2 regions of the Paenibacillus sp. FSL P2-0173 genome follow, and region 2 is predicted to be linked to the other one. Evidence: predicted binding sites of a transcription regulator. Region 2 holds the regulator's gene; the other holds the start of a gene.
What was found. Region 2 encodes NrdR, which represses ribonucleotide reductase genes. Its sites were predicted from a motif close to AACACNATATATNGTGTT; they were not measured.
Positions count from the first base shown of each region.

Region 1: the regulator NrdR is predicted to act here: its motif matches at 10,711-10,728, upstream of nrdI (class Ib ribonucleoside-diphosphate reductase assembly flavoprotein NrdI).

Region 1 is NZ_JBBOYK010000002.1:439,057-455,565, forward strand. It holds gene MKX30_RS12220 (ROK family protein) at 1-656, opposite strand, end outside; gene MKX30_RS12225 (helix-turn-helix domain-containing protein) at 844-3,150, opposite strand; gene MKX30_RS12230 (beta-mannosidase) at 3,452-6,004, opposite strand; gene MKX30_RS12235 (LacI family DNA-binding transcriptional regulator) at 6,211-7,278, opposite strand; gene MKX30_RS12240 (ABC transporter substrate-binding protein) at 7,559-9,250, shown strand; gene MKX30_RS12245 (GNAT family N-acetyltransferase) at 9,504-10,064, opposite strand; gene MKX30_RS12250 (DUF2500 domain-containing protein) at 10,124-10,486, opposite strand; gene nrdI (class Ib ribonucleoside-diphosphate reductase assembly flavoprotein NrdI) at 10,894-11,253, shown strand; gene nrdE (class 1b ribonucleoside-diphosphate reductase subunit alpha) at 11,240-13,324, shown strand; gene nrdF (class 1b ribonucleoside-diphosphate reductase subunit beta) at 13,544-14,509, shown strand; gene MKX30_RS12270 (MFS transporter) at 14,703-15,956, opposite strand; gene MKX30_RS12275 (MarR family transcriptional regulator) at 16,113-16,509, opposite strand, start outside.
Region 2 is NZ_JBBOYK010000002.1:627,674-644,182, reverse strand. It holds gene mutM (DNA-formamidopyrimidine glycosylase) at 1-472, shown strand, start outside; gene MKX30_RS13220 (MntP/YtaF family protein) at 584-1,375, shown strand; gene coaE (dephospho-CoA kinase) at 1,387-1,983, shown strand; gene MKX30_RS13210 (lytic transglycosylase domain-containing protein) at 1,980-2,543, shown strand; gene MKX30_RS13205 (alpha/beta-type small acid-soluble spore protein) at 2,663-2,887, opposite strand; gene nrdR (transcriptional regulator NrdR) at 2,993-3,460, shown strand; tRNA gene MKX30_RS13195 (tRNA-Ala) at 3,591-3,666, shown strand; tRNA gene MKX30_RS13190 (tRNA-Lys) at 3,679-3,751, shown strand; gene MKX30_RS13185 (alpha/beta hydrolase family protein) at 3,896-4,900, opposite strand; gene MKX30_RS13180 (GNAT family N-acetyltransferase) at 4,897-5,547, opposite strand; gene MKX30_RS13175 (helix-turn-helix domain-containing protein) at 5,565-6,320, opposite strand; gene MKX30_RS13170 (radical SAM/SPASM domain-containing protein) at 6,550-7,428, shown strand; gene MKX30_RS13165 (TetR/AcrR family transcriptional regulator) at 7,572-8,138, opposite strand; gene lpdA (dihydrolipoyl dehydrogenase) at 8,335-9,720, shown strand; gene MKX30_RS13155 (AraC family transcriptional regulator) at 9,842-11,824, shown strand; gene MKX30_RS13150 (methyl-accepting chemotaxis protein) at 12,171-13,865, shown strand; gene MKX30_RS13145 (DUF4183 domain-containing protein) at 13,958-14,368, opposite strand; gene MKX30_RS13140 (DNA alkylation repair protein) at 14,459-15,271, opposite strand; gene MKX30_RS13135 (Crp/Fnr family transcriptional regulator) at 15,348-16,022, opposite strand; gene MKX30_RS13130 (ankyrin repeat domain-containing protein) at 16,228-16,509, shown strand, end outside.

The DNA.
Region 1 (16,509 bases), 190 kb from region 2:
TCGAACACACCGAACTCATCCGTCCCCTTCTGTTTTGCTGCTTGCCGTGCCTGTTCCTCGCCTGCAATCCAATAAGCCATTTCACCTGCTCCGCCTGCGGCTCCCTTATACATCTCTCCATTTAAAATAAGGCCACAACCGATACCTGTTCCCACCGTTATCATCATCACATGCCGTAATCCCCGAGCTACCCCTAACCATTGTTCTCCCAAAGCAGCCATATTCACATCATTATCCAGCACCAAGCGACCACTGTATCGGTGTGCAACGATAGATCGTATACTTTCATGCGCATTACCGCCATGCGTACTGTCGCCATGTATACGATCTTGAACACTCCATGGAATTGCCGGGGCGTGGGTAATCGTTCCGCTATCGTTATCTACCACACCGGGGAAACCGATACCTATGCCTTTTAACTGTGCCAGCGACAAGCCTTCCTGCTTTAGACAATGTTCCAGCTCCTCGAATAGACTCTCAAAGAAAAAATGGGCATCCTTCGTATGAACCGTCGGAAATTTATGCCTCACCACTACTTGCTGTTCCGCTGTGCCGATACAGATCAGCGTCTTCGTCCCGCCAACATCAATGCCTGCGGCCCAGCCGGAAGCCTTCGGCTCATCCCTGTGTTGCTTTTGTACATACATGTCCGCCATAGCCATCCTCCGTCATTCCGGTTCGCCATCATGCCTGCCAATACATCGGCTGTTGACGCCCTGTAGGTTCAAGATATGGACATAAGTATCGCATTTGAACACCTGTGCCGCAATAAACTAAATTCCGCCCCATAAACTGACGCGCTTTACTCCCCCTTTTAATGAAAAAAACAAAAAAGGCGAGCGCCTATAGCGCTCCCCCTGTTAATGAATCCTCCGGTTTTAATCTCAGCTTGCGATAATCTCCCGGCGTTACGCCGACTACCCGCTTAAATACCCGCCCAAAGGTAATCGAATTGGCATAACCAACCTGAGTCGCAATATGCTGAACCGTTTCGGTCGTATTACACAGCATTTGCTGGGCATGATTCATACGGAGTCGAGTCAAAAAATCGACGAATTTCATATCAAATTCTGTTTTAAACAGATGACTGGCATATTTAGGTGACACATCAAAACGTTCACTCAAATGATTTAACGATAAATCCGGATTCGTATAGTGCTCTTCAATATATTGCTTCATCTCGCTAACCATGGCCCGGTAGCTTTTGGTTTCACTGGCGGCAACATAAGTCCGATACACAGTGGTCATGTGCTCCAACATCAGCGTATGCATCACAGCCAATGAAGAAGCAGACTCGACCTCAGATTTCCATCGTTCTGCTTCCGGCCCGTTAAAATAACGATCCAGTGCCCCCGATACATCCTTCATCTCACGCATTTCTCGTTCCAGCAGTTCTTGCAGCCACTGCATTACCGTTAAAATATCTCCATCCTTCAGCTTGTCTGTTTCCATCGCCCCAAATAGTCCTTCCAGCTGTACACGCCAATCGTGGCTGGCTAGCCGAAAAGAACGAATTGTCTCCGAAATCAGCGGCAAATAGGAGTATAATGGAATGTCATCGGCCTGCGGAACCTGTTCACTGGTTACAATATCACGCACTCCAAGCGTTAACCGGTACCGCAGAGCAGAAATGGCGGACCGATAGGAATCCTGAACATGCGCCAACTCATGAATCTGACCGCCTATCCCAATCGTGAGCTGTACACCCAGATGCCCATGCAGCCACTCACAGCCTGTTTGTGCCATTTCTTGCAGCTTCACACCCAGTAAGCCTTCCCCATCATCTACCTCTTTCCGCAATAAAATGGAAATTCTTTTACGACTCATCCATTCTGCCCAGCCCTGCCATCCATAGGTAGCTGCTAGTTCCTGTACCACACCAAGCAACGACAGGCTTAAACGCTGATCTTCGCCCCCATGATCCTCTAAACGTCTGCTACCGTCTGCTGTCTGTGGCAGATCCAGATCGTGCAACTCTACCACCATGACAGCATAAACCAGAGTAACACCTCTCTTCCCGCCATCCGCAAAAGGAGAAAGATCATTCAGCCGAAGCTCTACCGTTTCGGTGCCTGTACCTTCCATAAGATCAAGGAACAGCTGCCGCCGCCGAATGAGTATATTCGCATGCTCCTGCTGTTCATAATCAATCGTTTGCCGAATCAGACTTTGCAACGCATGATCAATCATCCACAGCTCGTCCTTGTTGTTTTCCTCACCCGGACGGCTGGGCAGTTGTTGAATACGCTGCATCATCAGCTGAATTGGCCTGTAATTTCTGCGGGTCACATAAATAATGTAGATCACCGCTAATATAACAACAGCCAATCCAACTACAATCCAGACGTAAGAGATAACAGACACCCACTCGAACAACTGTCCGGCACGAATACCACTTTCAAAACTCCATCCCAGCCGGGGGGACATCAGATGAGTCAGTTGCTGCCCGTCCTCTGCTTTTACAGCATCTTTTGTACCGGATGCAGCTGGATAAATGGTTTGACCGCTAGCATCATTAATCACCAGATAGGAAACTGTCGGATTCGTCATTTGACCAATCATTTGCTGCAACGGATACACACCGATATTGATTACCAGCAGCCCTTGTCCTCCAAAAGGCAACGGGAGGCGCTTATGCATCGAAATTACACGTTCTGACGTATGTGTTCCCGGCTCCGTCCATTCCCGCACAGGTGACCACTGCCGATCCTCCGACCGAAGAGCCTGCTCAATATACGGATAATCACCGAATGTCGAAGCATCCTGAAGTCCACTTCTCGTTAACACCGTGTGATCCTTCGTTCGATAAATATAAACGGAATGTACCAGTTCATGATTATCCTTAAGCGCGCGTAGGCTTCCAACCAGCCCATACAGCATCGTGCTGCCACTTTGCGCCTGCCCATTCAGAAAAGAACTGTAGCTCTTGTTCGTCTCCGCCTCGCTTAATACGTCCATTTCTACCTTTGTCAGCGACTTCTCCACACTGTCCATCACAAATCCGGTTGTAATCCGATTCGCCTTTCCAGTTTCATTGCGCGATATTTCGTTTACAATCAGGAAGGATAAAAAAATGAGGATCGACACCGTTAACATAAAAATCGGGAAATAGGAAAAAAGCAATCTCCTGTACCAGCTCTTTCGCATCATGTCCTCTCCCCCTGCCGCCTAATGCTTTCATGACCCTCTCTATAGGGCTTCGCTCAACACTAAGCATACTCGCGATGTCAGTTTTAATGCGGCTTTGATTATACTTTGAACCTATTCTACCAAAATTAGATGCTAAATAGATAGATTTCTTACAAATGATCTGTTATCACTTAAGTCGAAAACCCTCTTTTGTTATGTATATTAACATTATGAAAACGCTCTACATATCATAAAATAAATTTATATTATAAAAAAAGCTTATCCATCATCTACTTAAAGACGGATAAGCTTTTACTTCTGTCTAACCTTGTATCCAATTGACCAATGAATGTACTGTCAATGTACCCGGCGCAGCTGCCTCAAATACTGAGGCACCGTTGCGCAAAGCCAAAAATTCCACTGTTTTTGGAATACCAGGAGCCAGATCCAGATGGTTGTCGCTGAAAATACCTTCCTGCTCTGCCGATAGCCACACGTGTCTAGCAAGTATATCCGAACACAGCATGAATCTGCTGCCCCCGCTTCCCTGAATCTCTGTCACTTCAATTTTCGCCTGCGGTAAATCCATCTCTTTTGTGTCTGCAAAATAAATTTCACCAGAGGCCACCTGTTCACCATTCTGCGTCAGACGCGCGACCAGCATATGCTCCGCCCGCTTCAGGCCACTCAGCCATTTGTCGATAGGCAGTATATGTACAATTCCTGCACCGCCTGCTGGTTGATTTACCTTAACGTTTTCTTCACGAATAGCCTGGCTGCTACGGATATGCAAAAGCGTCAGCCGCAGCGTTCCTGATATCGGCTCTAGTGTATCGTTGACCAGATGCAGGGCCTTATTCCCCTGTCCTGTATCTGTTGCACTCAACAGCACATCGGCAAAGCTGCGCTTAGCCGTATATTGGAGCGCTTTCCAACGACCAAAATAGTCCATACTCGACCAGGAGGCAACGGGCCAGCAGTCATTCATTTGCCAGTATAATGTTCCCATGCAATAAGGCTTGTGACGACGATGCGCCTCTATAGCTACTTTCATTGCTTCTGCCTGTAAAATTTGGCTCATGGGAAGAAAACTTGTAAAATCCTTTGGCTCTCGCATGTACCGCTCCATATATTCTTTAATCAGACGATTGCCTGCGCTGTTCTTCTGATGTGCCAGCATCACCGCAGATTCCAGCTCCAAATCCTTTTCTTCCGCATAAGTACGAACGGACTTGTATTCTGGAAAGGACTGAAAACCATATTCACTCATAAAACGACCCACATGGACATGGTAATTCTCAAACGGCTCAGACGCGTGCCATACACCCCAATAATGAATATCACCTGCAGCTGAAGACCGATGGGCATGCTGGTTCCGATCTCTCGTCAGGTCAATCAGTGGGGAGGAGGGCCAATATGCTGTCTGCGCAGACCAAGTGTGTACCGCCTCCGGTAGAATCCGATGAAAGAGCGTTTCATAATCATCCCACAGGCGCTCCCGTTGCTCAGGTGTGTAGTCCTTTTTCCACCCCCAGCCTCCGTTCTCTTCATAATGCGCCCATGCAGAATCGATCTCATTGTTGCCGCACCATAAGGCAATGCAGGGATGATGACGCAGCCGCTTGATATTGTCCTCGGCTTCCTGTGCCACATTGTCCATAAAATCCTCATCCCCTGGGTACATGCTGCAGGCGAACATAAAATCTTGCCACACGAGCAAACCGTATTCATCACAAAGCTCATAAAATACGTCTTGTTCATAAATACCGCCACCCCACACCCGCAACATATTCATATTCGAGGCTGCTGCACTGGCAATTTCATACCGATATCGTTCCATCGTAACTTCAGTGACAAAGCTGTCATTCGGAATATGGTTAGCCCCTTTTGCAAACACTGGAATTCCGTTCAGCTCAAAATAAAAGCTCTCTCCTGCTGCATCCCGTTCACGTACAAGACGGATGGAACGCAGCCCCGTTTTTACTGATTTTTCCGCGATTACAGCTCCTTGTTCTTGTTCCACCAATTCGGCCACAAACGTATATAGATGCGGCTCCCCCAGCCCACGGCACCACCACAGCTTCGGCTTCTTCATCTCCAGCTCCAGCTCCACCGTCTGCTTCCCCTTCAGCAGCCGAACTGGCTTGGACCACACCTTCCCGTCAGCGGAAATACGCAACTCGGCATCTCTAATCTCATCTGCATTTTCGATCTCTACCACTGCCATGAGTTTAGCCCCTACCGAGTTCACCTCGTCCTGTCGAATAAACAAGTCTCTCACGATCAGACCAGACCACGCTTCGATCCGGACCTCTCTCCAGATACCGCTCGTCACCAGCCTCGGTCCCCAATCCCAACCATAGTGGTAGGGAGCCTTACGTGCGAAAACGCTTACCTTTTTGTCGGACAAACCACCTATCTCGGACTGATCATTGGGTGCAGGGAGTCCATAACCTAAGCTTTCCAGCTTGGGTACATCTTCAGCAATCGGAGAACGAAAACTGATTTCCAGCCGATTTCCCCCTTGCTGAACAAATGCCTTCACATCTTGTCTCCATACCTGAAACATATTATTGGCTGACAAGACAGATTGACCATTCACTTTTACATCCGCGTATGTGTCCAGACCTTCCAACACCAACTCTACACATTGACATTGAAGCTGATCTGCATTTATCTCAAAATGGGCTTCATATACCCAATCCTGCTTATCAATCCACTGTACCTCCATCTCGTTCATACCGATAAACGGATCAGGAATTTTGCCATGTCGTAAAAGATCGGTATGCACACAACCCGGCACTTTCGCGCTGAGCCACTCATCACTTTGTGCTTCCCTAAACCTCCAGCCATCCAACCCTATCACATTAACCATCGTCACAAGCCTCCCTATAAGCATGATTGGGAACATCTGGATTCATCAGTAACATAACAAAAATAACATTAAGCTAACAAAGTAGTCAATTGTTTTTTGGAACAAATGACAAAATACAAAATAAAAGTCGCCCTCTGCCCCTAAACAGGCTAAAAGCGACCTCCTTCGTCTCCACGGTGTATGGTGTCATAACACGTACCTGGACATTAACTATATGTGATTGTGCTGATGGAACGCTCACGGTCATCATTTTCCCGACTGATCCGGGGTGCATGAACTTCCCGTACGAATAGCTCAGCATGTAGCAATTTTTTCTCGACAGGCGAGTCCGGGTTCGTTATGCGCCACAACAACTGGTCCACTGCACGCATTCCCAGCAATTCCTTATCCACTCTCACCGTGGCATAAATCGGCATTTGTTCATTCGTATCGTCAAACCCGGTCACTCCGCAACGCCTCGGAACGTCAATCCCCTTTTCTTTCAGCACATCCACGACTTGCGCAGCAGTCACATCATTAGCACATACAAAAACCTCAGGCAGTTCGTCCTCAGACAACTTGTCCATTTCCTCAGCAAGCGCCTGCGCTCCTCCGTGAAGAAGGGCTTTATTCTGCCGCAATTCTACTCCGCTCATTTCCAGTGTGGAACGACAAGCTTCCCAGCGTTCGTAGAAACTGTGAGCGTCATCAATATGACCCACAAACTGAAAGCGGGTATAGCCCCTGCACAGCAAGTCCTTCATTAATTCACTCATGCATGTGCGATTATCTGTAAACACCGTATCACTTAAAAATGCAGAATCCCAATGATCTACCATAACGACCGGAATACCCATCCGATAAATGTTCAGCAACAACGAAGTTGAAATCGTTCCTACTGTGATAATCCCTTTAATCGCCTCCGGGTTCAGTAGAGAAAACGTATCTTCAGTCGAGGGCTCCGTTAACGTGATCATATCCATACCCTTACGGTTCAGACGCTCGGAAATCCCTTCAAATACAGGCCCCCAGTACCTGGATTCCCTGTTCTGGTACCTAATATTCGGAAATAACACTAGCACGGTACCCGACCATTCTCTGGGATCTGTGTCCCGAGGCTCTACCCCTGTCATTTTGGGATGACTGCGAAAATAGCCCATCTGGGCAGCAAGCTTGACCAGAACCGCCCTTGTCTCTTCACTTACACCGGGTTTGCCTGACAGTGCACGCGAAACAGCGAACTTTGAAACGCCCGCCGCATCCGCAATTTCTTGCAACGTTACTTTTCCACGCATCTTCTCACCCAACCCTATTCGGAATCTTTTTCTACCTTAGCCTTTCTAATACACGGGTGTACCTATAAACTGGTACCATCGTAGCATACTTTGTTTTAGATCATCAAATGATAGATTTGTACAATTCCACACCCTCCACCAAAATATGTTTGCTTAATAAAAAAACAAACCGCATAACAAATAATCATAAATAACTTGACGTGAGGTTTTTTATTTCCTACAATTTACTATTGAAAGCACTTACATTGTGTAAATCATACTTATTAAGGGGGATTTGCAAATGTTCATGAACAGGTCGGTACGTCAGAGCTCCATCCTGCTCCTGTCTTTGCTGCTGCTCGTTACAACGGGCTGTGCGAACGGAACAAGCAGTAAGGCAGAAAAGGAAGATCCTAATGACACCAGCCCTATTACATTTACTTTCTTTGGCGGTGATTCCAGCTCTAACTGGAACAACATGAAGGATGCTGTCGGGCAGGAAATTATCAAGAAAACGGGCGTTACGCTAAATGCTGAACATGCTGTCAATGGCCGAGGCGAGGAAAAGTTTGCTTTAATGGCAGCGAGCGGAGAGTATCCAGATCTCGTGTACCCCAAATCAGACATTGGCAAGCTGGTCGATGCCGGAGCACTCATTGACCTAACCGACCTCATTGACAAATACGGCCCTAACATTAAGAAAGTGTATGGAGACTATTTTAATCGTATTAAATATAGTAGTGAAGATCCAGCCATCTACACGATCCCGACTAATTTGGGTGTGGATCACATCGCGTTTGATGCACAAGCCGGCTTCGAAATCCAGCATCAGGCACTTAAGAAGCTTGGATATCCTAAAATCCGCACCGTTCAAGATTTTGAAAAAGCACTTAAAGATTATGTCGCCAAATACCCTACTACCAATGGCCAGCGAACCATCCCCCTATCACTTGATGCCGAAGACTGGAAAATTCAAATTACAGTGACTAACCCGGCTGTTACTGCTACAGGTGGACCCGACGATGGCGAATATTATATTGATCCTAAAACACACAAAGCCATTCTTCACTACAAGCGCCCAGAAGAACGTGAATATTTCCGTTGGTTGAACCATATGTACAATGAAGGACTGTTGGATAAGGATACTTTTGTGCAAAAAAGTGATCAGTATAAGTCCAAAATCGCCGCAGGCCGTGTCATCGGACTCATTGATCAGGAATGGAACTATCAAGATGCCGAAAATGCGCTCAAGGCAGCAGGTAAGGATGAATTCACTTACGCCCATTTTCCAGTCACTTTAAATGAGAAATACGAGGATCATTCCCTCCAGCCCATTGGCTTCGATACCGCATCCGGGATCGGAATTACAACCTCATGTGAAAATCCAGTGCGAGCTATCAAGTTTCTGGATTTTCTGGCCTCCGACGAAGGACAAATTTTACGCAATTGGGGAATTGAAGGCCAGCATTACAACGTAGAGAACGGCAAACGAGTCATTCCGGCGGATGTGCAACAACGTAAAAACACCGATAATGCTTCTTTTAGCAGAGAGTCAGGTATCGGTTTGTACTGGATATGGGGGCCACATTACGGCGATAGCGTAAAGGACCCTTCTGGCAACTATTACACAACCAATTATCCGGAGATGATTACCGAAAATTATAGTCAAGCCGAAAAAGAGTCCCTTCAGGCATACAAAGCCCAGACGTGGAAAGACCTGTTCCCGAACGAAAAGGATTTTCCGGTAAAAGAGTGGGGGGCTGCCTACAACATGCCTGTTCCGACCAATACAAATTACAATGTTATTTATCAGAAGTCGCAGGACATTGTACGCAAACGGATTCCTGAGGCCGTACTCGCCAAGCCAGATCAGTTCGACGCTGTGTATGACCGCATGCTCCAAGAGCTGGATCAGGCGGGTGTGCCAAAAGCTGAAGAAATCTACACTGGCCTAATCCAAAATCGCCTGAAACTGTGGTACGGCGAAAAATAGGGTTTGTCTTTTAATGAAATATTATAGGGCTGACAGACAATACTGTTCAGCCCTTCTACATACTTATCTGCAATAGCCCCTGTGGGTACCTCAAACAAAAAAATACTTACAAAGAATACAACTAGTAAGAAGTTTGCACTCTGCAAAGAAAGTCCTTTAGCTAATAGAAAAAGGATGAGCGTAGTCCCCGTGATTTCACTCATAAAAAATTGAAGAAAGCTGACGGAGTAAAATAGCTTATGTGGTTGCACTCTTAGGATTCCGTCGATTGCTCTGCAGCCTCATATTCACTTCGCAAAATCCCCATCTGAATAATGTCATAGTGTTGCCCTTCCCTGAATAGCTTTTCCCGTAGCCGCCCTTCCTCCTTGAAGCCGCATGCCAAATAGCAACGGTGTGCACGTTCATTGAACGCATAGACCTCCAACTCCAGCCGATGCAGGTTCAGCGTATGAAATGCAAATTTTTGTAACAGCCGGATCGCTTCCCGTCCGTAGCCTTTGCCCAGGTCACCGTCACGCCCGATCACAACACCAAGGGTGGCGTGCCGATTTACCCAGTTGATTTTGAATAAATCCAGTTGTCCGATATAGTCCAGTGTGTCTTTATGCGCAATGACAAAACCTTTGATCTCGGGGTTGCCGTCAATCATCATCTGCACAAAGGATTCGCTATTCACCTGTGAATGCGGGTAGATAAACACGTCGCTTAAACCACGTGTGATTTCCGGGTCATTGACCCATTTTCGGATAGCTGGTACATCTTCTTGACGGTATTCTCTCAATACAATTCGTTTTCCAATGATATGCGGCATCGTAATCTTCCCTCCAATTATGTATTTGTTTTGGCAATACTAACTCCCCGCCAACACCTTTATGCTTCCATTACTCTTACAAACTCCAGAAAACGTGTACCTTTATAATGAAGCTTCCCACGATCCCCGATCACAATCATACCAAAGTCCGTATCCTTCACCTCCAGCTCCATACGCTCACCCCCGTCAAACTCAAAGGTGATATAATAATATGTCGAAGCTGAAAAATCGCCTGATCCCCCACGCACTCTCGTCCGTTTATCCACAACCTTACATGAACGTTGTATCCGTTCGGCTGCTTGATTGGACAGGCCCGCTCCTATCGTTTTGACAATTCCCATAATCATTACAATAGCAATGAGTCCAAATACGATAAAAAAGATCATATTAAACGATTGAAATTCCATAAAATCATTTCCCATCTGCTTCATCCTTTCTACAGTAAAATGTAAATTTTCCATTCTATTGCCCATTGACAAATCGTACATCTTCACCCTCAAAAACTCCAATACTTTTTTAACATACTTACGAAAAAAAAGTTCTTTCGCTCTTTTCCGTACCCCGCTTGGACTTATACCCGATCTGGGTCCGCTGATCCCCTCTAGACCGATTGACAAAACTATATATAGATATAAAATAGAGAATGTACTCTAAATATAGTGTAAAAAACGTATTTATGCCCGATATCTTGAAGATACAGGTATGAAAATACATGTAAATATAGAGTCAAAAATTTTAAATGGCACAGCCAGCAAGGGTTTCCAGCTATGATGGATCTCGGGCAATGCCGTTTTCTTTTTTCGTTAATTGTTTAAGGAGGTTGCATACCATGCTGATTGCATATGATTCCAAGACCGGCAATGTAAAAAGATTTATAAACAAGCTCAAGCTTCCAGCGGTTCAGATTGAGGAGCAAATGACTATAGAAGAACCTTACGTACTTATTACATATACAACCGGGTTTGGGCAGATACCTGAGAGGGTATCTTCCTTTTTGAAAAAAAATGCACAAAACCTTGTTGGTGTAGCTGCAAGCGGCAACCGTAACTGGGGTGAGAAATTTGCCAAAAGTGCGGATTTGATTTCCGACCACTATAATGTCCCCGTAATTAGTAAATTTGAATTATCTGGAACGTTCGGAGATGTAGAACGTTTTAAACAGGAGGTGAGCCGAGTTGCGGCATATTGAATTGAACAACATGTTGATGAAACGCGATACAGACGGCTTTTTCCAATTGGAAAAGGACCAAGAGGCTGTAGCGGAATTTATGAAGGAAGTTCAGGAACGGAGTTTGAAGTTTGCTGACACAGCCGCTCAAGTGCTGTATATGATTGAGAATGATTATTACGAAAATTTCTATAACAGCTACACGGCTGACGAAATTAATGATATTTTCCATATCACTCATAGCTATAATTTTAAATTTCCTTCCTATATGGCAGCATCCAAGTTTTATACCGACTATGCAATGAAGAGTAACGACCGTAAAGTCTATCTGGAACATTACCCTGACCGGGTTGCTGCTGTCGCGCTGCATTTAGGACGCGGTAACGCCGATACGGCACGCCTGTTGTCCCGCTCGATGATGGAGCAACGTCTCCAGCCAGCGACACCAACCTTCCTAAATGCAGGCAAAAGTCGTCGTGGGGAATTGGTATCCTGCTTCCTGCTCGAAATGGACGACTCCCTGAACTCAATCAACTATGTGCTGAACACTTGCATGCAGTTGTCCAAAATTGGCGGCGGTGTTGCCGTTAACCTGTCGAAGCTGCGGGCACGCGGTGAAGCGATTAAGGGTGTAGAAGGCGCAGCAAAAGGCATTATGCCTGTGCTGAAGCTGATGGAAGACGGCTTCTCCTACGCAGATCAAATGGGACAACGTAAAGGTTCTGGCGCAGCCTATTACAACATTTTCGGATGGGACGTGCTTGAGTTCCTGGATAGCAAAAAAATCAATGCTGACGAAAGAGTACGTCTCAAGACACTTTCTATTGGATTGCTGGTGCCAAACCGCTTTTACAAGCTGGCTCAAGATAATGAACCGCTGCATGTATTTGCTCCTTACAGTGTGTTCAAAGCCTATGGAACGCATCTGGACGACATGGATTTGGATGAAATGTACGACACGCTGCTTGCTGACGATCGGGTGAAGAAAAAAATAGCGATGAGCGCACGTGACATGCTGACGAAAATTGCCATGATTCAGTTGGAGTCTGGTTATCCATATATCATGAACAAAAGTAACGCGAACCAGGCACATGCTCTTAAAAACGTGGGTCAAGTCAAGATGTCGAACCTATGCACGGAAATCTTCCAGTTGCAGGAAACTTCCGAAATTACAGATTACGGACAACAGGATACTATCCGCCGGGACGTGAGCTGTAATCTGGCTTCTCTGAACATTGTAAATGTGATGGAACATGGTAAAATTCGCGAATCTGTTCATGAGGGTATGATCGCGCTCACTTCAGTCAGCGATATGACCCAAGTAGCTAATGCACCAGGTGTTGCGAAAGCGAACCGTGAAATGCACTCCGTCGGTCTGGGTGTTATGAATCTGCACGGCTACTTTGCCAAAAACAAAATTGCGTATGAAAGCAATGAAGCAAAAGACTTTGTCCGTACCTTCTTCATGACGATGAACTATCATTCCATCGAAAAGAGTATGGAAATCGCGAAAGTAGCTGGACAAAGCTTTTATGGATTTGAGGAATCGGATTATGCGACAGGCGTATATTTTGACCGATACCTGAACACAGATTATCGTCCGACAACTGCACGTGTGCAAGAACTGTTCAAAGGCATCTATGTTCCGACTTCAGCGGACTGGGACAAATTAAAAGCAGATGTGATGAAAAATGGCCTGTACCACGCCTATCGTATGGCAATTGCGCCGACTGCTAGCATTTCGTACATTCAAAATGCAACATCCAGCGTCATGCCGATTGTTGAGCAGATTGAAACCCGTACCTATGCCAATTCGACGACCTACTATCCAATGCCTTATTTGCAAAAGGATAACGTGTTCTTCTATAAATCCGCTTATCAAATGGATCAGTTCAAAGTGCTTGATCTGATTGCAGAAATCCAGCCGCACGTGGACCAAGGAATTTCGACCGTGCTTCATGTGAACAGTGACGTGACTACGCGTCAGTTAGCACGTTGTTATCTGTACGCCGCACACAAAGGACTTAAATCGTTATACTACACACGCACCAAAAAGCTGTCTGTGGAAGAGTGCCTCACCTGCTCCATCTAAAGCATAAATGGTAACAAGCTGTAGTATAAAAATTAGATTTTGAATAGATATGGATGCTTTGCATTAGAAGCTGTATCCAGCGTGTGGTTCAGACCTTTACGGGACTGGACAAGACCCTCGCGGATACAGCTTCCGTATGTCAAGCATACGATGATTCGCCTGCACTATTTCAATATGTGTTTCCAGGGAATCTCGCAAGCTGAAGGGAGAATGCTAACAATGACAGGTATACAAGCTGTAAACTGGAATCGCTCGGACGATGATTTCACACTGATGTTCTGGAACCAGAACATTATGCAATTTTGGACGGATGATGAAATCCCGTTGTCTGACGATAAAATGTCCTGGGTAACCCTCAGTGATATCGAAAAAGAAGCCTACATGAAGGTGCTGGGCGGATTGACGCTACTGGATACCATTCAAGGCGGCGTGGGTATGCCGCAAATTATGGAGCATGTGGACGGACTGCAACGCAAAGCCGTACTAAGCTTTATGGCGATGATGGAACAAATTCATGCCAAGTCGTACAGTAGCATCTTTACAACGCTAGCTTCCACGGAAGAAATTGACGGTGTGTTCCGCTGGGTGGAAGAAAATCCACATCTCCAAACCAAGGCAGAAACCATTCGTCAGTATTATATGAATATCCACACACCCAAAGACCTGTATCTCGCTATGGCAGCGTCGGTGCTGTTAGAAAGCTATTTATTTTATAGCGGCTTCTTCTACCCTCTTTATTTGGCGGGCCAGGGCAAGCTGACATGCAGTGGAGAAATTATCGATTTGATCCTGCGGGATGAAAGTATTCACGGTGTGTACGTAGGTGTACTGGCACAGGAGATTTATGCAGAATTGGCCGAGGAAGAACAACGTGATCTTTACCAGACGCTGGTAGGCTTGCTCCGCTACTTGCACAATAACGAGGAACAATACACCGAGCAAATTTACACTCCTATTGGACTCGTAGACGATGTGAAAGTCTTTTTGCGCTACAACGCCAACAAGGCCATGATGAACTTGGGCTTTGATCCACTGTTTGAAGAAGAAGAAGTTAATCCCATTGTATTCAACGGTATCAGCACCCACACTAAGCAGCATGATTTCTTTTCTAAAAAAGGAAACGGCTATGTGCGGGCGATGAATGTAGAGCCGCTGACAGATGATGATTTTAATTTTGGCGTATAAGTACAAATACGTGAAATTAATTTAGCAAGGTGATACTATGAAGAGCCATCCGCATGCGGATGGCTCAGACTGTAAACAAAGTAGATAGTTTACATATTTCAGGATTTTGCAAAATTCGATTCCAGTCGCTCCGAAGTGCAAGATATAGACGAACTAAACCATTTCGATCTATATCTTGTTCATTGGAAGTCGCTTATGGGATTTTTGCAAAATCCTCATTTACTTGCGTTCGCTTATATAAAACTGGTATTGCCGCTGCTATAAGGATCATACCCATAAAAGCGGGTGCGGCATTACCAAGTGACACATAGATTTGACCTCCAATGATAGGCCCAATCATTCTTGCTAAAGCCTGAATAGATTGACTACCTCCTTGAATCCTTCCTTGTTCACTAGAATCGACAGACTTGGAGAGCATCCCATTGAATGAAGGCCCAAAGATCGAATCACCAAAACCAAATATAAACATTCCAGCGATAAAAAGAGGATAGAATGAGAACAAAGTAGATAGCGCAATAAGACTGTAGCCTATAATCTCCGAAACCATTCCAAGAATTGCTATCTGTTTATCACTAAGTTTTATCAAAAGCTTTGGCATGATGAAACCTTGTGAAATGATGTCTTGGAAGCCCATAATTGAAAACATAAGTCCGATTAGTGCAGGCTTCCAACCGAAGGTATCCATTGTAAATTGTGAAAAAACGGCCTGTAAAGATCCGTTGGGTATCCAAAGTAAGAACGCCGAGACAAGTAGCCTTTTTAAGTTTTTCATGGAAAGTATGTTTGCAAGCTGTGTAAATGGATTCAGTCTTACAAAGGTAATCTCTTTCAGTCTATTATTCTTGGCAAGGCTCTCTGGCATAAAAAAGAATCCATAAACAACATTCAATAAAGTTATGATTGCTCCAAAATACATAGGTACAGAATAACCAAACTTGGCAAGTAATCCGCCTACAGTTGGGCCAATGACAGTGCCTACACCTACAACCGCACTCACCCATCCAAAGTATTTGGTTCTCTGTTCTGGAGGAATGATGTCTGCAAAATATGCGAAGATCGTGCTTATGCTCCCACCTGTTATCCCCTCTATTATGCGTCCCGCAAATAGTACCCATAGAGCTCCTCCTATGCCAAAAACCAAGTACCCGATTGCGGAACCCAAAAGGCATACTAAGAGCAATGGACGACGGCCATATTTGTCACTCAGAGCTCCAAGTACGGGGGCCGCAAAAAACACGCAGAAGGCATAAACAGAGGTCAGCAGCGTGACAACGATAGCTTGTTGTCCCGGATTGCTTATATAAGGCTGTACTAAGAATGGAACGACAGGTGCTATGATACTGAAGCCTATTCCGCAAAGAAATACAGAGATAAGGCCGAATATTAAAGCGTGTTTATCTACAATTTGTTCTGTGTTCTGTTCATGGTGTGATCTAAATTTGAACACTTAAATTCTCCCCTTAAAAATTGTTATTTTGCTTCCTCGGAAGCAAAAATATCGTATCACAGTTTTGCTTCCTCGGCAACAAAACAGTAGCAAAAAAAATGCAGCCCGTTCTCAATAGAACCCAGCTGCCTGTGGTTTAATTTTCATTATTCAAATTTATTCCGACTTAATATCTACACCCTGTTTCTTTATTTCTGCATCCAAATGCCTACTATACTTTTCCAGGAAGCTAATCATACTGTCAAATTGCTCCTCAGTTACCTGCTCAAATACAGCTTTATCCCGCTCTTGAAACTCTTTGTGCAGTTCCTCATGGATTTTATAGATTACTTTCCCTTGCTCCGTAAGCCTAAAATAGATTTCTTTCTTGTTATCCGGCTTCTGGTAGCTTTCGATAATGCCTCTTTTTATGAGCTTCTTAGTTATTTTACTTATGGCACCGCTAGTCATATAAAGGGACTCCGCAAGTTTTGTCACGTTGGAATCTACATTTCTTTCAATGTATTCGATGCAATGTACTTCAGAAGACTTATAACCCTTAAGACTGTCTTCC
Region 2 (16,509 bases):
TCCGGCAGGACAGGATTTGCTGGAAAAGCCGCTGAACAAGCTTGGTTTGGAACCGATGGACGAGGCCTTTACACCCGAAATGCTGCGTGTCGCTGTTGGAACTCGTTCGACTTCGATCAAGGCAGCGCTGTTAAACCAGTCATATGTGGTGGGCATTGGGAATATTTATGTAGATGAATCGTTGTTTAAGGCGGGGATTCATCCAGCACAGCCAGCCAAAAGCCTAACGGATAGCCAATTTCATGTCTTGCATGAAGCTATTGTCTCCACGCTGGGTGCGTCGATTCAGGTTGGAGGCTCGTCCATTAAATCGTTCGTTAATGGACAGGGCAAAACGGGCGACTTCCAGCATCAATTGCAAATCTATGGACGTAACGCGAAGCCTTGCATTAACTGTGGCACATTGATCGAAAAATCTGTCGTAGCCGGACGTGGCACACATCATTGTCCGGTCTGCCAGCCTCTGCGCTAAACAGGCACAGTCACCCCAAGCCCATCCCTCTCATATATTGTTCCAAGTACCAATACTGCGGAGGGTTTCGGTTGTTATAAGGCCCTGCCTTCGCAATGGGAGGGAATTGGAGTGGCTAATCATTGGGGAGCCCTGCTGTTACTGGCATTTGCGCTAAGTTTGGACAGTTTCGGAGTCGGTGTTACATATGGTCTGCGCAAAATGAAAATTCCACTGTTGTCGATTGCTATCATCTCCGTATGTTCAGGTTTGGTGATTGGCATATCCATGCAATTGGGCGCATTACTATCTCGTGTCCTGTCTCCTGTATATACGACCGTTTTCGGCGCTGTCATCCTGATCTGTATCGGCTGTTACTCTTTGTTTCAAGCTCTGCACCGCAAAGAGGATTCGCTAGAGGATTCAGCGGAGGCCTCTCGGGGGCTGCTTCTTACAGAACAGACTGATCCAGTGAGCAGATCTGTTCTTGGAGAGAAGAAGAGTATAGAGGATACTGATACAGAGTCTTTCCTTAGCTCAAGAAAAGATCTGTCGGCAGAAGCTTCTGTAGAGCAGCAGGAGCGAACGCTATTTTCTCTGGAGTTCCGCAAATGGGGACTTGTTATTCGGATTCTTCGAAGCCCGTCTGCTGCGGATATGGACCGTTCTGGCAGTATATCTGCTACCGAAGCGGTTTGGCTGGGTATTGCATTATCGGTCGATGCGTTCGGAGCGGGATTAGGGGCAGCTATGCTTGGTTTTCAGCCACTGTCTACTGCGCTGGCTATTACGTTATTCAGTGGAACATTTTTGATTGCAGGGATGAAGGCAGGCTTCTTTCTATCAGCATTTCGATTTATGAAGGCGCTGGGTGTATTGCCGGCATTATTACTGATTATGATGGGCATATTGAAGCTGTTATGAGGTGAAAGAGCATGAATATCGGATTAACCGGAGGTATTGCTACCGGAAAAAGCACCGTGTCGGCTCTTTTGGTCGCCAAAGGTGCGCTGCTGATCGACGCAGATGCCATTGCCCGGGAAGTGATGCTTCCGGGGCATCCGGTGCTGGCGGCGGTCATACAGCATTTTGGACAAGCTATAGTGAACAGTGACGGAACCCTGCACCGCAAAAAACTGGGTGAGATTGTATTCGGAGACCCTGCCCAGCGGCAGGCACTTAACGATATTACACATCCTGCTATTCGTGAGGAAATGCGACTGCGTATGGAAGCATATGAACGGGAACAGCCGGACAAGCTTGTTTTGGCAGATATCCCGTTAATGTACGAGTCCGGGCTGGAGAGCTTGTACGAGGAAATTATGGTTGTGTACGTACCACGTGATATTCAGCTCCAGCGTCTGATGCTCAGAGACGGTCTGACGGAGGAACAAGCTGGACTTCGGCTGTCCGCACAAATGGATATTGAACAAAAGAAAAACTTGGCCGATATCGTTATCGATAATAGCGGAACACAGTCTGAGACGAAACGACAAATTGATCAATTTTGGCAGCGGAAGGGACTTGCATGAATATTTTGCGAAAGAAAAGAGTCCTGCTCACTTTGTTTGTCGGGTTTATCCTGATTCTGTTCCTCAATTCAAATTGGATGTCCTGGTTCTATCCGATTCAATATAAGGATGAGATTCGGCAGTATTCACAAACGTATGAAGTGGACCCATTTTTGGTGGCGTCTATTATCCGCGTAGAAACCAATTTTAAAACCAGTAAGCAATCGCATAAGGGTGCACTGGGGTTGATGCAGATTATGCCGAATACAGCAAATTGGATTATGGACAGCGCCCAGATTCAAAAGGTTCCGCTAGACAGTGTCAAGCACGAGCCTGGTACCAATATAGAGCTGGGAACCTGGTATTTGCATAACCTATCCATGAAGTTTCAGGATAATCCTGTAGCAATCGTAGCTGCTTACAATGCAGGGCCGGGTAAAGTTCAAGAGTGGCTCGATAAGGGAGTGTGGGATGGAAAAGAAGAGTCCATTAAGCAAATCCCTTTTGGTGAGACACGACATTATGTACAGCGGGTCATTTATTACTACAGGCAATACACGAAAATTTATAATGATTTTTAAAAGACAAGTTAATGACATGATGAGCCTTTTCGCTTTAAAATGAAAAAAAGCGCAGGACAGGCTGTTTTTAGCAGCCCGTCCATACACTTTTTCTTGTTATTTCTGCATTATTACCGCGATTATTGGTATTGACCTGCCAATTGTTGTTCGGCGATCGTTACGAGGCGTTTTGTGATGTAGCCCCCGATCGAACCGTTCTCATAGGAAGTCATGTTACCTTGGTATCCATCTTGAGGAATGCTGATACCCAGCTCTTGAGCGATCTCATATTTCATTTGCTCCAGAGCGCCGGAGGATCTGCTGACTACCAGATTGTTGGAGTTGCCATTGTTTCCTTGTGCCATTGTTGTTCACCTCCTCGCGATGTGGTAAACATATTATGATCCGTTTTGACAAAATTATTACTAAAAATCTTCGGGAATTTATTGGAAAAAGAAAGTGGTGAGATTATGAAATGTCCGTATTGTGCCTACAATGGCACGAAAGTGTTGGATTCGCGACCTGCGAATGATAACAAGTCCATCCGTCGCCGCCGTGAATGTGAGCAGTGTGCCAGGCGTTTTACCACCTTTGAAATGGTGGAGGAAACCCCACTCATGGTCATCAAAAAAGACGGCAGCCGTGAAGAGTTTAGTCGTGATAAAATGCTGCGCGGTCTCATTCGAGCCTGTGAGAAGCGCCCAGTATCCGTCGAGCAATTGGATATGATCGTATCCCAGGTGGAGAACGCTATCCGCAACACAGCAGCCACAGAAGTCGATAGTCAGCAGATCGGGGAGCTGGTCATGGAACAGCTTTACCCAGTGGATGAAGTCGCCTACGTACGTTTTGCGTCCGTCTATCGTCAGTTTAAAGACATCAATATGTTTATGAAGGAACTGAAAACATTGTTATCCAAAGATACAGCCAGCGACTGATCGCTGACTGTATCTTTCTTGGGTCAAGGTGGGAAGATGATTATATTTTTTTTATAAAAGTATTGACACAGGAATAAAAATTTTATATGATATAGAAGTCGCTTGAAACGTTGATTAACTTACTTATGATGGGGCCTTAGCTCAGCTGGGAGAGCGCATCGCTGGCAGCGATGAGGTCAGGGGTTCGATCCCCCTAGGCTCCACCAAACTTTTATTATGGACTCTTAGCTCAGTTGGTAGAGCAGTTGACTCTTAATCAATTGGTCCAGGGTTCGAGTCCCTGAGAGTCCATCCTTTTAGAAAAAACGGCAGAGATGCCGTTTTTTTGTTGTTTATAGATCTATTCCCAGTCTAACCGAGAACAGTTATGGGGTTTTCATTAGCATTTTTTCATTAGCATATCAAAAGAAGTATGGCAAAAAAGAACATCATTGTTTAACGCTGACTGACATAATCGGAAAGGGATTTGAGATACTCACCATTCACCAATTTTCTTGGGGCGAATACGGCTGTTAAGAAAGTTAGAGATTTTGAACGCGCGATTTTTTCATCCATCATGGAATGGTCGGCTTCAGGTAAATGAATCACGGACAGCAGTTCTGGAGGTATTTTCTGGCGATAGACTCGCTCGGTACCCTTTACATCAACATTAATATCTTTGCCAGCCAGAACCAAGAGTACAGGAGAATGGAAGTGACTTAATTCTTCGGTGGAATCAGACAGAAAATTTTTGCCTATAAAGCTCCATCTTTCTTTGGAAATCATATCGTCAGGATCGGCTATGCCTAGATATTCTTCATAAGAAGCATGTTTTTTCAGTAACTGTAGAACTTCTTGATCGTAGTTCAATGTCTTTTGAATTTCTTGCGGAGTAGCTCCTTCTTGTTCCATTTCTTTTCTGGTATTAAATTGTCCTTGGGAAATCCAGTTCACGGCAGGCGATACAAGGATGCTGAATGCAATATCATGCTCCTCTTTAACGATCTTCGGAATGACCCATCCTGCTTGACTGGCTCCCCATAGGCCGATTTTTTGCTTATCAATCATCGGTAAGCTTCTTGCCCAGTCTATTGCATATCGGATCTCCTGTGCGCGGTCCTCCATGCTTTGGTCGAGCCAATTGCCAGGAGCGCTGTTAATACCGGGCTTATTCAGTGACAGGGAGGCATAACCCTTGGAAGCGAACTTTTCCCACAGTGGTTTGTATCCATCATCATATGTGTCATTAATAGGACCATCCCCATGGACAAAAACAACCAATCCAACCTTTCCCGAGTAGTTCTTAGGCAAAGCTAATGTACCTGTTAACAGCCCTTTAGGTGTCTTAATTTGTATTTTTTCTTCTGTCATCTTGTAGGAATTTTGATATAGAACAATTAGTATCAAGGCAACAGCCAGAGCTGCCGCAATACCAAAAGTAAGCTTGAATGTTTTTTTCAACGATGCTCTCTCCTCGAATGCAGGTTCTCTTTCCAACTCATCAGATACCATACAGGCTCCTTGAACCAAAAATGCCGTAACCCATTATACTTGGATTGTTCTACTTCAAACGCCAGTTTGTGATACAAACGGATAGCCCCTTGGTTCTTATGCGCTACATGAAGCGTCAATGCATGAAACCCAGATTCAACCGTAAATTGCTGTGCGAAAGCTAGAAGACGGCGTCCTATTCCCTGGTTACGATGACTTGAACGAATCGCCAAATGATCAATGTAACACTCATTTGCAGCGGGGGTATACTCCAGCGCATGCATACCTGTCAAAAATTTAAATACATTGAAGCAACCAAACTGTTTTAGGAGCGGAGCTAAAGAAATGGGATTTGTTTCAGGAAGTGAAGAGGAGGGGGCCTTCCATTTGAGGGAAAGAACACCGACAACATCTTCGTTCTCTTTGGCTACAAATTGTTTCATAGATGAAGAATAAGGATTTTGAACCCAAACCTGCATTAACAACTTCTGTATATCTTGCTCCTCCAGTGTAACAAGAGATTGGAATTTTGCTTTAAACGATTCGACTAAAAGACTGCAAACAGCTTCATGGTCTTGTTTCTGGTATGCAACAATGTCAAAGGATTTTGCACTCATTTAACGCCCTCCAAGATTTATTCTACTTTAACCTGAATTTCGTATTGCAGCTTGTTGTTGTCGAACATCGAAAGATAAGATTTTTCTACTAGAACAATCTTGCTTTGGCAGTTATATTGGTGATGAGCTACATATCGTTCCATTTGTTTAATTTCATAATCAATCTCTGGTTCTTCAATGACGGAAAGATGCTTATAAAGATAGTTGCCCTCTTCCAGAATATAGTCAGCCACATCCGCCGTTTCATAACATAGCTTCGCCTGTCCAGCATCAGACAAGTAATGCAGGTCATTTTCAAATAATCGAGGTGGGGCAGGGCGGTGTTCAAATAGGTTACCGGCAGTGAGCTCTTGACCATTCTCCAATGCAAACCATAGCTTTAAATGACGGGGACCTAATCGTTTGACCTGATACTCATCGTCCTGCTGGGTCCGATTATTATGTTCTTCTAACACTTTGTGAATAAACTGTTCATGCATCTTCAAGTTAGCTATTTCGGCCTGTACCTTCTGCAACGAATGCTCTAAAAGCTGGTTATAGTCATCGGCAGCATAGGAAGTCATACATTCTTGAATCTGATCGACAGGGACATTTAATTTGCGTAATAATAAAATATGCGAAAGCTGATAAATCTCATGAAGCCCGTACATTCGATATTGATTTTCTTCTGTATGTGATGGATACAGGACTCCCTTTTCTTCAAAATAACGCAGTTGATGTACAGATACATTCATGAGCTGAGCAAGCTGGCTGATCGTAATGTGTTCTTTCAATGACAGGACTCCTTACTGATAGTTGAATAACTCCACTATAAACCTTAGGTCAGACCTAGGGTCAATAGAAAATATCAAATCAAATCTTGGATAGGCGTATGTGTCGAGCATTTGATGCCCACACCAAGGGGGAGACTGGAGAGTTTACCTGTCGGTGATAACCCGTTATAATCATAAGATTAGTGAGCATAAACAAGATGCTCCGGATGAAGGTTAGAATGGGGAAATCATGTTGAAAACTTTTAAAAAGGTATACATTGAGATAACGAGCATTTGCAATCTCGCATGCAGTTTTTGTCCTCAAACACAGCGTGTCAAAAAATTTATTGATCCGGAAGTCTTTCGAAATGTGCTTGATCAGGTCAAACCACATACGGATTACATCTATTTGCATGTAAAAGGAGAGCCGTTGCTCCATCCGAAAATTGATCTTTTGCTGGAAAGTGCTCATGAGAAAGGCTTGAAGGTCAATATAACCACCAATGGTACCTTGCTGCCGAAGACCGGACATAAGCTGCTTGGGCAACCAGCGCTGCGTCAGATGAACTTCTCTCTCCACAGTTTTGACGGGCATGAAGGCTCCGTGGATCGAGAAGGGTATTTGGGTAATATTTTCACGTTTGTAAGAGAAGCGGTGAAACACAATGTCATTATTTCGTTCCGTCTCTGGAACTTGACTGAAGATAATTTGACTAATGTGCAGCGTCAGCGCAACCGGGAAACACTTGAACGACTGGAGCAAGAATTTGGACTGGACTATCGGATTGAGGAAAAGGTGATACCGGGCAGTGGGGTCAAAATCGCACCAAACGTTTATTTGAATCAAGACCATGAATTTGAATGGCCGAGCCTCAGCGCCCCGGAAGATGACGGAAAAGGCTTTTGCCATGCACTCCGTAGCCAAGCGGCGGTATTGGTGGATGGAACGGTGGTCCCTTGCTGTCTGGATGGAGAAGGTGTCATAAATTTAGGTAACGTGCATGAACAATCTTTTTCCGACATTGTGGAAGGGGAGCGTGCAAACCGTCTGTACTTCGGGTTCTCTAAGAGAGAAGCGGTAGAAGAGTTATGCCGAAAATGCGGGTACCGCAAACGATTTGGAACATAACGGAGATTTGGCAGGTGGAGACTTCGAATCTCTGACAAATCGTTACCTCCGTTTTGAGTTTAGATTCTTAGGAAAAATCCGCTAAACATCAAGGATTTCTTGGTGTTTAGCGGATTTTTTGCATACGTAAAACATACTTACATTCAACTATTAACCAGCGCTTTGGCATACTGTTTGCCTGCCGAGAGAAGGCTGTCACTCAGTTTAGGATCATTAACAGAACGTGCAAGCACAAGAGAACCAACCATACTACTGAACAATGCACTGCCCTTGGACTGATCCATTCCCCCCAAATTGGAGATAAACGTAATCATTCTTTCCAACTCCTGCGTGAATATCTGCCGGATTTCTTCGGAAGAACGGGCTATTTCTACGGAAAGGGCAGGAATAATACAGCCTATTTCTGTTCGATCACGGTGATGGGTGCTTAAATAGTAATCGATGACAACATTAATTTTAGGATCTTGCTTTTCTTGGTCAACGGCCTCCTGAAGCAGTGCGAGGGTATCACTGACGGCATAGCGACAGGCTTCGGCGACTAGCTGTTCTTTGTTATCAAAGTGTGAATAAAACCCGCCGTGAGTTAATCCTGCCCCTTTCATAATAAAGGGCACACTTACATCTTGAATACCGTTGGCACGGAAAGCTTGGGCAGCACTTTCAACGATCTTACTCCGCACTTTCATCTTATGGCCTTTTGGATAAGGCATTGTAATCACTCCACGGGTTTATAATGCTAACTTCAAAATATTATAATCATCATAATAAAACGTGTCAATTTGTCTTCCTATAACGACAACTTCAGAAAGGCTGATCAAGACTATTGACGCTTTTAAAATATGATGACTATAATATATTATAATCATCATATTTTAAATCATGCCATTTTAACAGGAGGTATTAGTTATGAGCAAGCTTGAATCTGTAGAAACACTGGTCATTGGATCAGGGCCAGGAGGTTATGTGGCAGCATTGCGTTCTTCTCAGCTTGGAATGAAAACGGCGATTGTTGAACGCAGTCAGCTAGGTGGAGTGTGCACGAATGTGGGCTGCATTCCATCCAAAGCTTTGATTGCCGAAGCACATCGCTATGAGATACTCAGGCAGGTAAATCAGGCAGATGCAGCGATGTCATTCGTGAATGCTCAGGCTTTCAAACAGGGGATTGTGAATAAGCAGGCAGGCGGAGTTGGCTTTTTAATGAAAACGGCAGGTGTGAGCATTCTGGAAGGGGAGGCGAGTTTGGTTGATGGGCATACAGCCATCATCAATCAAAATGGAGCGGAACAAACGATATCCTTTAAGTATGCCATATTGGCAACCGGCTCCCGTCCAATCGAGCTGAAAGCATTTCCGTTTGGCGGACGTATTTTGTCCTCTACAGAGGCGCTTTCGCTTCCAGCGGTTCCGTCCAGCCTGATCGTGATAGGTGGTGGATATATTGGCGTTGAGCTTGGACAAATGTATGCCAAATTTGGAACAAAGGTAATGATTCTGGAGGGAGGGGAACGGGTGCTGCCGGGATTTGAGACGGACCTTGTGGCCCCTGTTGTTAAGCAATTGAAAACAGATGGTGCAAGCATCGTAACTGGGGCGATAGCCGAAAAAGTCGTGCATAATACGGATACTATTACGCTGCATTATTCAAAAGATCAAGAGCAGCATCATGTCACCGCTGAGTTTGTATTAGTTACTGTAGGCAGAAAACCGAATACGGATGGCAGATTAGGATTGGAGCACATTGGCTTGCCACTGACGAGCAGGGGGTTGATCGAGACAGACGAGCAGTGTAGAACGGCTATTCCGCATATTTTTGCCATTGGAGATATTACGGAGGGTCCAGCCCTTGCCCATAAGGCTTCCTATGAAGCGAAGATTGCGGCAGAAGCGATTGCAGGTCAAGCTGCTAAAGTGGATTATAAAGCCATGCCGCTGGTTGTCTTTTCTGAACCAGAGCTGGCTAGTGTTGGCCTAAGTGAAACAGAAGCAAAGGAAAAAGCCTTACCGATTGTCATTGGCAGAGCTTCCTTTGCAATTAACGGCAGAGCATTGGCGCTAAGGGCAGCAGAGGGGTACATCAAAATCGTAGCAAAGCAGGGGTCGGGGATCGTACTGGGGGCGCAAATCGTCGGCGTCGAAGCTTCAACACTCATTTCCGAGCTTGCTCTGGCTATCGAGATGGGAGCAACCGTAGAAGACTTAGCTCTAACCATTCATCCCCATCCTACATTGGGAGAAGTAATCATGGAGGCTGCGGAGAATGCGGTCAGAAAAATGGACCGTCCAAAGTAGAGGCTCCGTATGAAATCACTTCATTGCCTGTGAGAATAATTATCAACTATAATATATTATAGTTTGAATATGAGTTTGAGCAGGTACGTGGATGGTTTGGATCGGGGGCTGAACAAAAGCAATGAAGTTGAATGATCACATTTTGCTGTGGAATCATGTTTTTATACAGGTGATGGATGTTCGTCATAAGAAGATCGAAGAAGTGGAGGAGCTACGAACCTATCGACTTCCTGCCAGTGCGTTCTTGTATACCGTTCGTGGAAACGCACGGGTACGGTTGGATAACAGTATTCACAGGGTAGAGCGTTTCCATGTACTGCATGGCGGAAAAGGAATGTGCCTGAGTATCCTGGCGGAAGAGGTGCTTGAATATTACATCATTTTGTACAAGGCAACGTTGGCCCTGCCTAGCCGCAAAGAGATTGCACAATTGCTGGAAAAGGAAAATCCTTTTCAGAACCAGTATGCTTTCGCACCTCATTACCCACTGCCCCTGTACGATAAAGTGAAGCTGTTGGAGCAAGAATGGCGTGAAGATTCCGGACTTGGCAAACTGCATGTCAAAGCCTTATTTCAACAATTTGTATATGAGTTGATGCAGCAGTTGTATCGGCAGGGCATTGAGCCTCTTAAGCCCGACCTGGTATCGCAGGCTGTAGCCTATATTCGTGAGCATTTTAGTCGGCCTATGGCACTTGAGTCCATTGCAGAGGAGCTAGAATGCAGTATTGGACATTTATCCAGGTTGTTCAAAAATAAAATGCATACCAGTCCGATTCATTACTTGGGCCAAGTAAGAGCAGATCGAGCGGCAGAACTGCTAATGCAGACAGACGCCACTTTGCAGGAGATCGCAGAGCGTGTGGGATATCCAGATGCCCATTCTTTAAGTCGCAGCTTCAAGAAATATAAGGGACTATCTCCCGTACGATTCAAAAAGGAACGGGAGCATCATGCTCAGAAGCAAGATCAGGATATGCCCCAAACGATGCTTAAATATGCCCTTCAGCGGACATCTTTCGCACGTTATACTGATATTGATTATCAATATCGGTATAACGCGGAAGGAGATTTGTTTATGCACGGAAGAGTCAAAATAACGGCCATGATGATTATGCTGTGTTTATCATTGATGCTGGGAGCTTGCTCGGCTCCGACGAATACAAATGGAAGCTCGCAAACGAAGGCTAATCATACAGCGACATCATCCAACAGCGATGGACAAGCGGCAGTGCAAGCACAGACAAGAACGGTTAAGACATTAAAAGGCGATGTGGAAGTACCTGCAAACCCGAAACGAGTGGCATCGGATCAGTATATGGGTCATCTTTTGAAGCTGGGGATTATTCCGGTGGGGGTCAGAAGCTTTATGCTGAATGAGGCTTGGATTGATCAATCGGGATATCCCAAAGAGAAATTGGCCGGAATCAAGGATCTCGGTGAATTTCCTATGGATTTGGAGGAACTGACCGTTCTGCAACCGGATTTAATTATCGGTTCAATCGAAAAGAACATCGACAGCTACCAAAAGGTAGGAACGACTGTGTTCCTGCCGTATTGGGAAGGCGAATCTACAGCGGGACCGCTGGATAAATTCCGCAGAATTAGCGAAATCTTTGGCAAGCAGAAAGAAGCCGAGCAGTGGATTACTGAATATGAGAAGAAAGCTGCAGAGGCCAGAACGAAAATTCAAGGTATCGTTAAAGACGGAGAGACGGTTTCAATTGTACAAGTCGCCAATAAATCGATATATGTTTTGGCAGCAAAAGGCGGCAATTACGGAAGTCCGACCATTTATCAGATGCTAAAGCTGCCACCTACCAAAAAGGCATTGAACATGAAAGAAGGATTTGAAAATATTTCGCTTGAAGTTTTACCCGAGTATATGGGAGATCACATCTTTGTATACGGTTCAGAAGATGAAGGGGCTAATCAGATTCTGCATAGTGAGCTATGGAAAGGCCTTCCGGCTGTAAAAAAAGGACAGGTTTATATGTACGGTTCATTTAGCGATAAAGGGGATGAGTTTGTGATGGAAGATCCTTATTCATTGGAGCTTCAATTGGATACCATAGTTAATCTCTTATTAGCCCACAAGAAATAAAGCTGAATACAGCTATAAAAATCGAAAATACGTTACCGATGAAACACTTGATTCATAGACAAAAAAACTGCTAAAACGAGGGTAAACCTCTGTGTTTAGCAGTTTTTTTGTCGTAATTCAACAGAGGCACTCACCTCAGTCGCTTATTGTAGTCGTCACCACGCCATTAATGACTGCCGTTCGCTGCAACATCCTCGTTTACAAAAAACAGTGACTATTCTCACAAAAAACGACATCTTCCGACACTGGAATGCCATATTATAGTAAGTGTTGATAGGCTATAATCGTAGCAGTGAAAACGGATTGTCACAAAAATTTATTAGAGTCAGGATTGGTGGTTCAAATAATGAAGCTGGCAACAAAATTAACTTGGATGATGCTCATCATATTGCTTCTCGTAGGCTCCTCCATTGGATACTTCGGATATCGTACCGCTTACCATCAAGTGGATGAAGCTGCTGGAATCGAGCTGGTGGGTTGCGCCAATATTACGACTGGCCTTATAGATCCTGCGGATATATCGGCTTTGGTCAGTGGAGATAACAGCAAACTTGCTGCCATTGAAGACCGGATCGGCTGGATTGTAGCCCATAAGCCTATTTTTAAGGAGGCTTTTATTATCTCTTTGGATGGAAAAATTTTGGCCGCCGATGCCAACTTTAAGCAAAGAGGCTATCAAGCTGGCGATTCTTTCTACTTTACAGACGAAGACAAAGAAATGATAACTACCATGAAACATTCAGCATATTCCAAGGTTTATACATATGAAGGAACCTCGCTCAAAACTGGATACGGCCCCATTTATCAGGACCATGATCCCACCAAGCCCATTGTTGCACTGATGGCCATCAATTTTGACGGCTCGTTAATTCAGGAACGGACGTTGGATATTATTGTTCAGCCCTTTATTATTGGCGGCTCCATTTTCATCGTGGCTATCCTTGTTGTTTACCTGTTGATTCGCCATATGGTAAGTCCGCTTACCAAGCTGTCAGCCTCTGTGAACACCATTACCAAGGGCGACCTTACCCATGAACCGCTTCTCTTCAAAAACAAGGATGAAATCGGGACGCTGGCCCGCGACTTCAACGATATGACAATGAACCTGCGCAACCTGATTACTCAGGTCAATGACACCTCTATGCTGGTCGCTTCTTCCTCTCAAGAGCTGTCTGCCAGCGCACAGGCAACGAACCGTGCTGGAGAGCATAGCGTGAATGTTACGATTGAGTTGGCAGATGGGGCGCATACCCAACTGCAAAACCTGGAAGGAAGCTATAAAGCTATTCAGGATATGTCCCGCTTCATCAGCGATATTGCTGGCAATGCGGACATCGCAATGAACAAGGCCGCGGATAATGTCCAGAAAGCACGCCTTGGCCGGGAATCAATGGATTCCACCACCTCCCAAATGGGAGTTGTCAGCGAAAGCATCGGCGATCTCTCAAGCATTATTCATACGCTTGGCAGCCACTCCAAGGAGATTGAGAACATTGTCGGCACCATTGCCAGCATCGCCGAGGAGACCAACTTGCTGTCTTTGAATGCAGCGATAGAAGCTGCGCGCGCCGGAGAAGAAGGTCAGGGCTTTGCCGTTGTCGCTGGCTCTGTCCGCAAATTGGCCGAACGTTCTGCCAATTCTGCCACACAAATCAGCGAACTGATCAGTCTGATTATCGCCCAAATGGACAAGGCAGGAGAAACTATGAAGCGTTCCACGAACGAAATGATGCAGGGCAAGGAGTTGATCATATCAGCCGGGCGCTCCTTCTCCGAGATTGAAGTCTCCATCTCCGACATGTCTTCCCAAAGCGAGCAAATATCAGCCACAGTTCGGGATCTGGCGCTGATCTCTGAAGAGCTCGTTGAAGCCATTCAGAATACCGTAATGGTCTCTAACCATACGGTTAAAGGGGCAGAGTCCCTGTCCGCCTCTTCGGAGCAACAGCTTGCTGCCATGCAAGAAGTGGAATCCTCCGCAGCGCTCCTCTCATCACTGGCCGAGAAGCTTCAGGTGCTTGTAGAGAACTTCAAGATTTAAATATTCGAGGTTCAAAGAGAAATAAACCGCTAAAGACGAGGATAAACCCTGTGTTTGGCGGTTTTTTATAGTAATTTTACGAAGGCATTCACTCAGTCGCTTATGGTAGTCGTTACTGTGACATTGTTGACAGAGGTTGAGGAAGCACTAGAGTTGAAATTAACAACCTCAACGACTACTGTTGCACCAACAATCAGGCCTGTATTTATAATTAGATTTGTAGCAGAAAGCGTTGTTAAGCCGCCTCGCTGCAACGTCCCATTTACAAATACATTGTAGTATCCGCTACTGGTCGGAACAACAAGACTGTTTGCCGCGACTGAAGTACCACTATCATTTGTGAAATTTTGTGCCGGGATAGTGGTCACTCCACCTAATATATTACCAAGCACGACAATAGCTGTGTAACGATTAACCACTGGAGTGACATTGATACTTGTTGTAATAGCAATGTTTCCAGATACGATACTGTCTGCTTCCAGATAGATTCGAATAATAGACATAGGAATTCCTCCATTCCTAATATTCCAGATAAATATTATAGTTTATGTGAATATTCTAGATATGGATTGGATGGGGGAGGAGTCTTCCAATTATTTCTCTTTGTTCAAGCTTCTTTGGGCCCGGGTTACTATTCGCTTCGTTTCTTTGGTATCCGAAATCATCAGCCATGCATTACAAACTTGAAAAACCCATTCTGGGTTGGTTTTGCTGGCGTCATTCAACCAATTACCAACGGAGTCCTGGACATATTTGGCCGGATCGGACTGAACAGCCTCCAAGAGAGGAAGAGCCAGCTCGGGATGTTCTTTTAGTTCAGGGATGTGCTTGGCCCAAACGCCTTGCGGTCGGGTTAATTCAATGGCAAAACGACGTATGTTAGCATCCTCATCTCGCACCCAACTGTCTAACAGGGCAAGCCCTTCAAGCAGTTGCAAGGATATGGATTCTCTCACGGCCATCCAGGCTATTTCACGTACTCCGAAATGGGAATCGGCTGTAAAGGGGCGAATGCCAGCCAATTTTTCCTTTACACTTAAACGGGGATCAATCCCGATGATGTAGGCAGCCCAGCAGCGAATACTGTCTGAAAGATGGGAGGCCATCGCATCAAAGATGCGAATACGTTCTTCTATCGCTTGTTGCTCAAACACATGAAGCCACGCTCGCGCGATTGCAGGTATCATTTTCATGATCTTCTTTTCCTTCAGCTGATTCAATTCGGTCATGAAGACATCGGATGATCGCTGCAAGCCAAATTCATCAAGAGTATTTTGCAATAGTACAACATGATCGACAGCCAGCCATTCGGTGAGATTCACCGTCTCAAGCCGCCCCTGCTGTAGCAGCTGAAGCACATCATTAGGAATATCTGACCCTTTGCGGGCCCCTTTTCGGTGTAACATTTCATTCACTCCATATCGTAAATTGTCTGATAGGTATACGATACTTTTTTGGGTAGGAGTATAGATGTAATGTAGTTTACAACTTCATTAGCTTTTCGCGATGGATGTAAATCGCCTTAAAGCCGGTTTTAATGACCTTTTCTTTGACAAGCTCCTGAAGAGCAGTTGTTACAGCCTCACGGGTAGCCCCGACCAGATTCGCAATTTCCTGATGGGAGAGAGGAAAATTGATTTTGCAATACTCTTCACGGCTTTGGAGGGCGAACTGATCGGACAATTTCAGAAGAACATACAAAATTTTATCCTGTAAATTTCCCAAAGCTAAATGCTGGGCCAGACTGCTCATTCCTGAGATTCGGTCACTTAACACCTTGATCATGTTCATCATGAACCGGGGATGTTCTATTAAAAAATGCTCGAATCGGTCTTTGTCCATCCGGCAGATATCGCATTCTTCTATCGTTTCTATATACATATCCCTTGTTCCTAGTGAAATCATATCCATTTCACCAAATACATTTCCTTCGCTGAGGATATCCAAAGTAAATTGCTTTCCGTCAGCGTTTAGCTTATACAGACGTACTTTTCCCTTTTTCACAAAATAAAGTCCCTCGGAAAAGGTTTCTGGGGTTTGTATAAAGGTTTTTTTCGCTATAGTCGTAATGGAGGTCATTTGGTCCATTTCAATTAAATCTTCTAATGAGAGACTATGAAGCAAATTAAATTGGGACAGGTATTGAATGCTATTCATATGTTCTCCTTTTCGTTGCACAGGGTATACAGAATCATAATACAATTATAGCTTCTCTGAGGTATTTTGACCTCTATTACTCACTTGTTTGCGCTAGAGTGAATAATGAATTTTGGGGAATCTGTCGGATTTATGTAAAGGGGAGGTTGGTATAAAATAGATATGCATGTTTGATAGTAGATACATAAAGAGCGAGGGAATAACGATGATTAAATTAAAAGATGTAGGCAATTTCGAGGTCCTTCCTGAGAGAGCGATGCATATCGTTCAAGGCAATATATCCGCTTTACGCCAAGCGCTGACCGAAGGCTGGGATATAGAACAAGGGATCGTACTCAGCAAATATACGACATTAAGTCCATTGGATATTACACTCATCACTGAGCAAATGGAAGTCTTGAAGCTACTGGTCGATGAGGGGGTTCAACTTAATGTGAAGGATAATCCCGCATTCCTGACGGCTGTTCGCTATGGTACCGAAGAGATT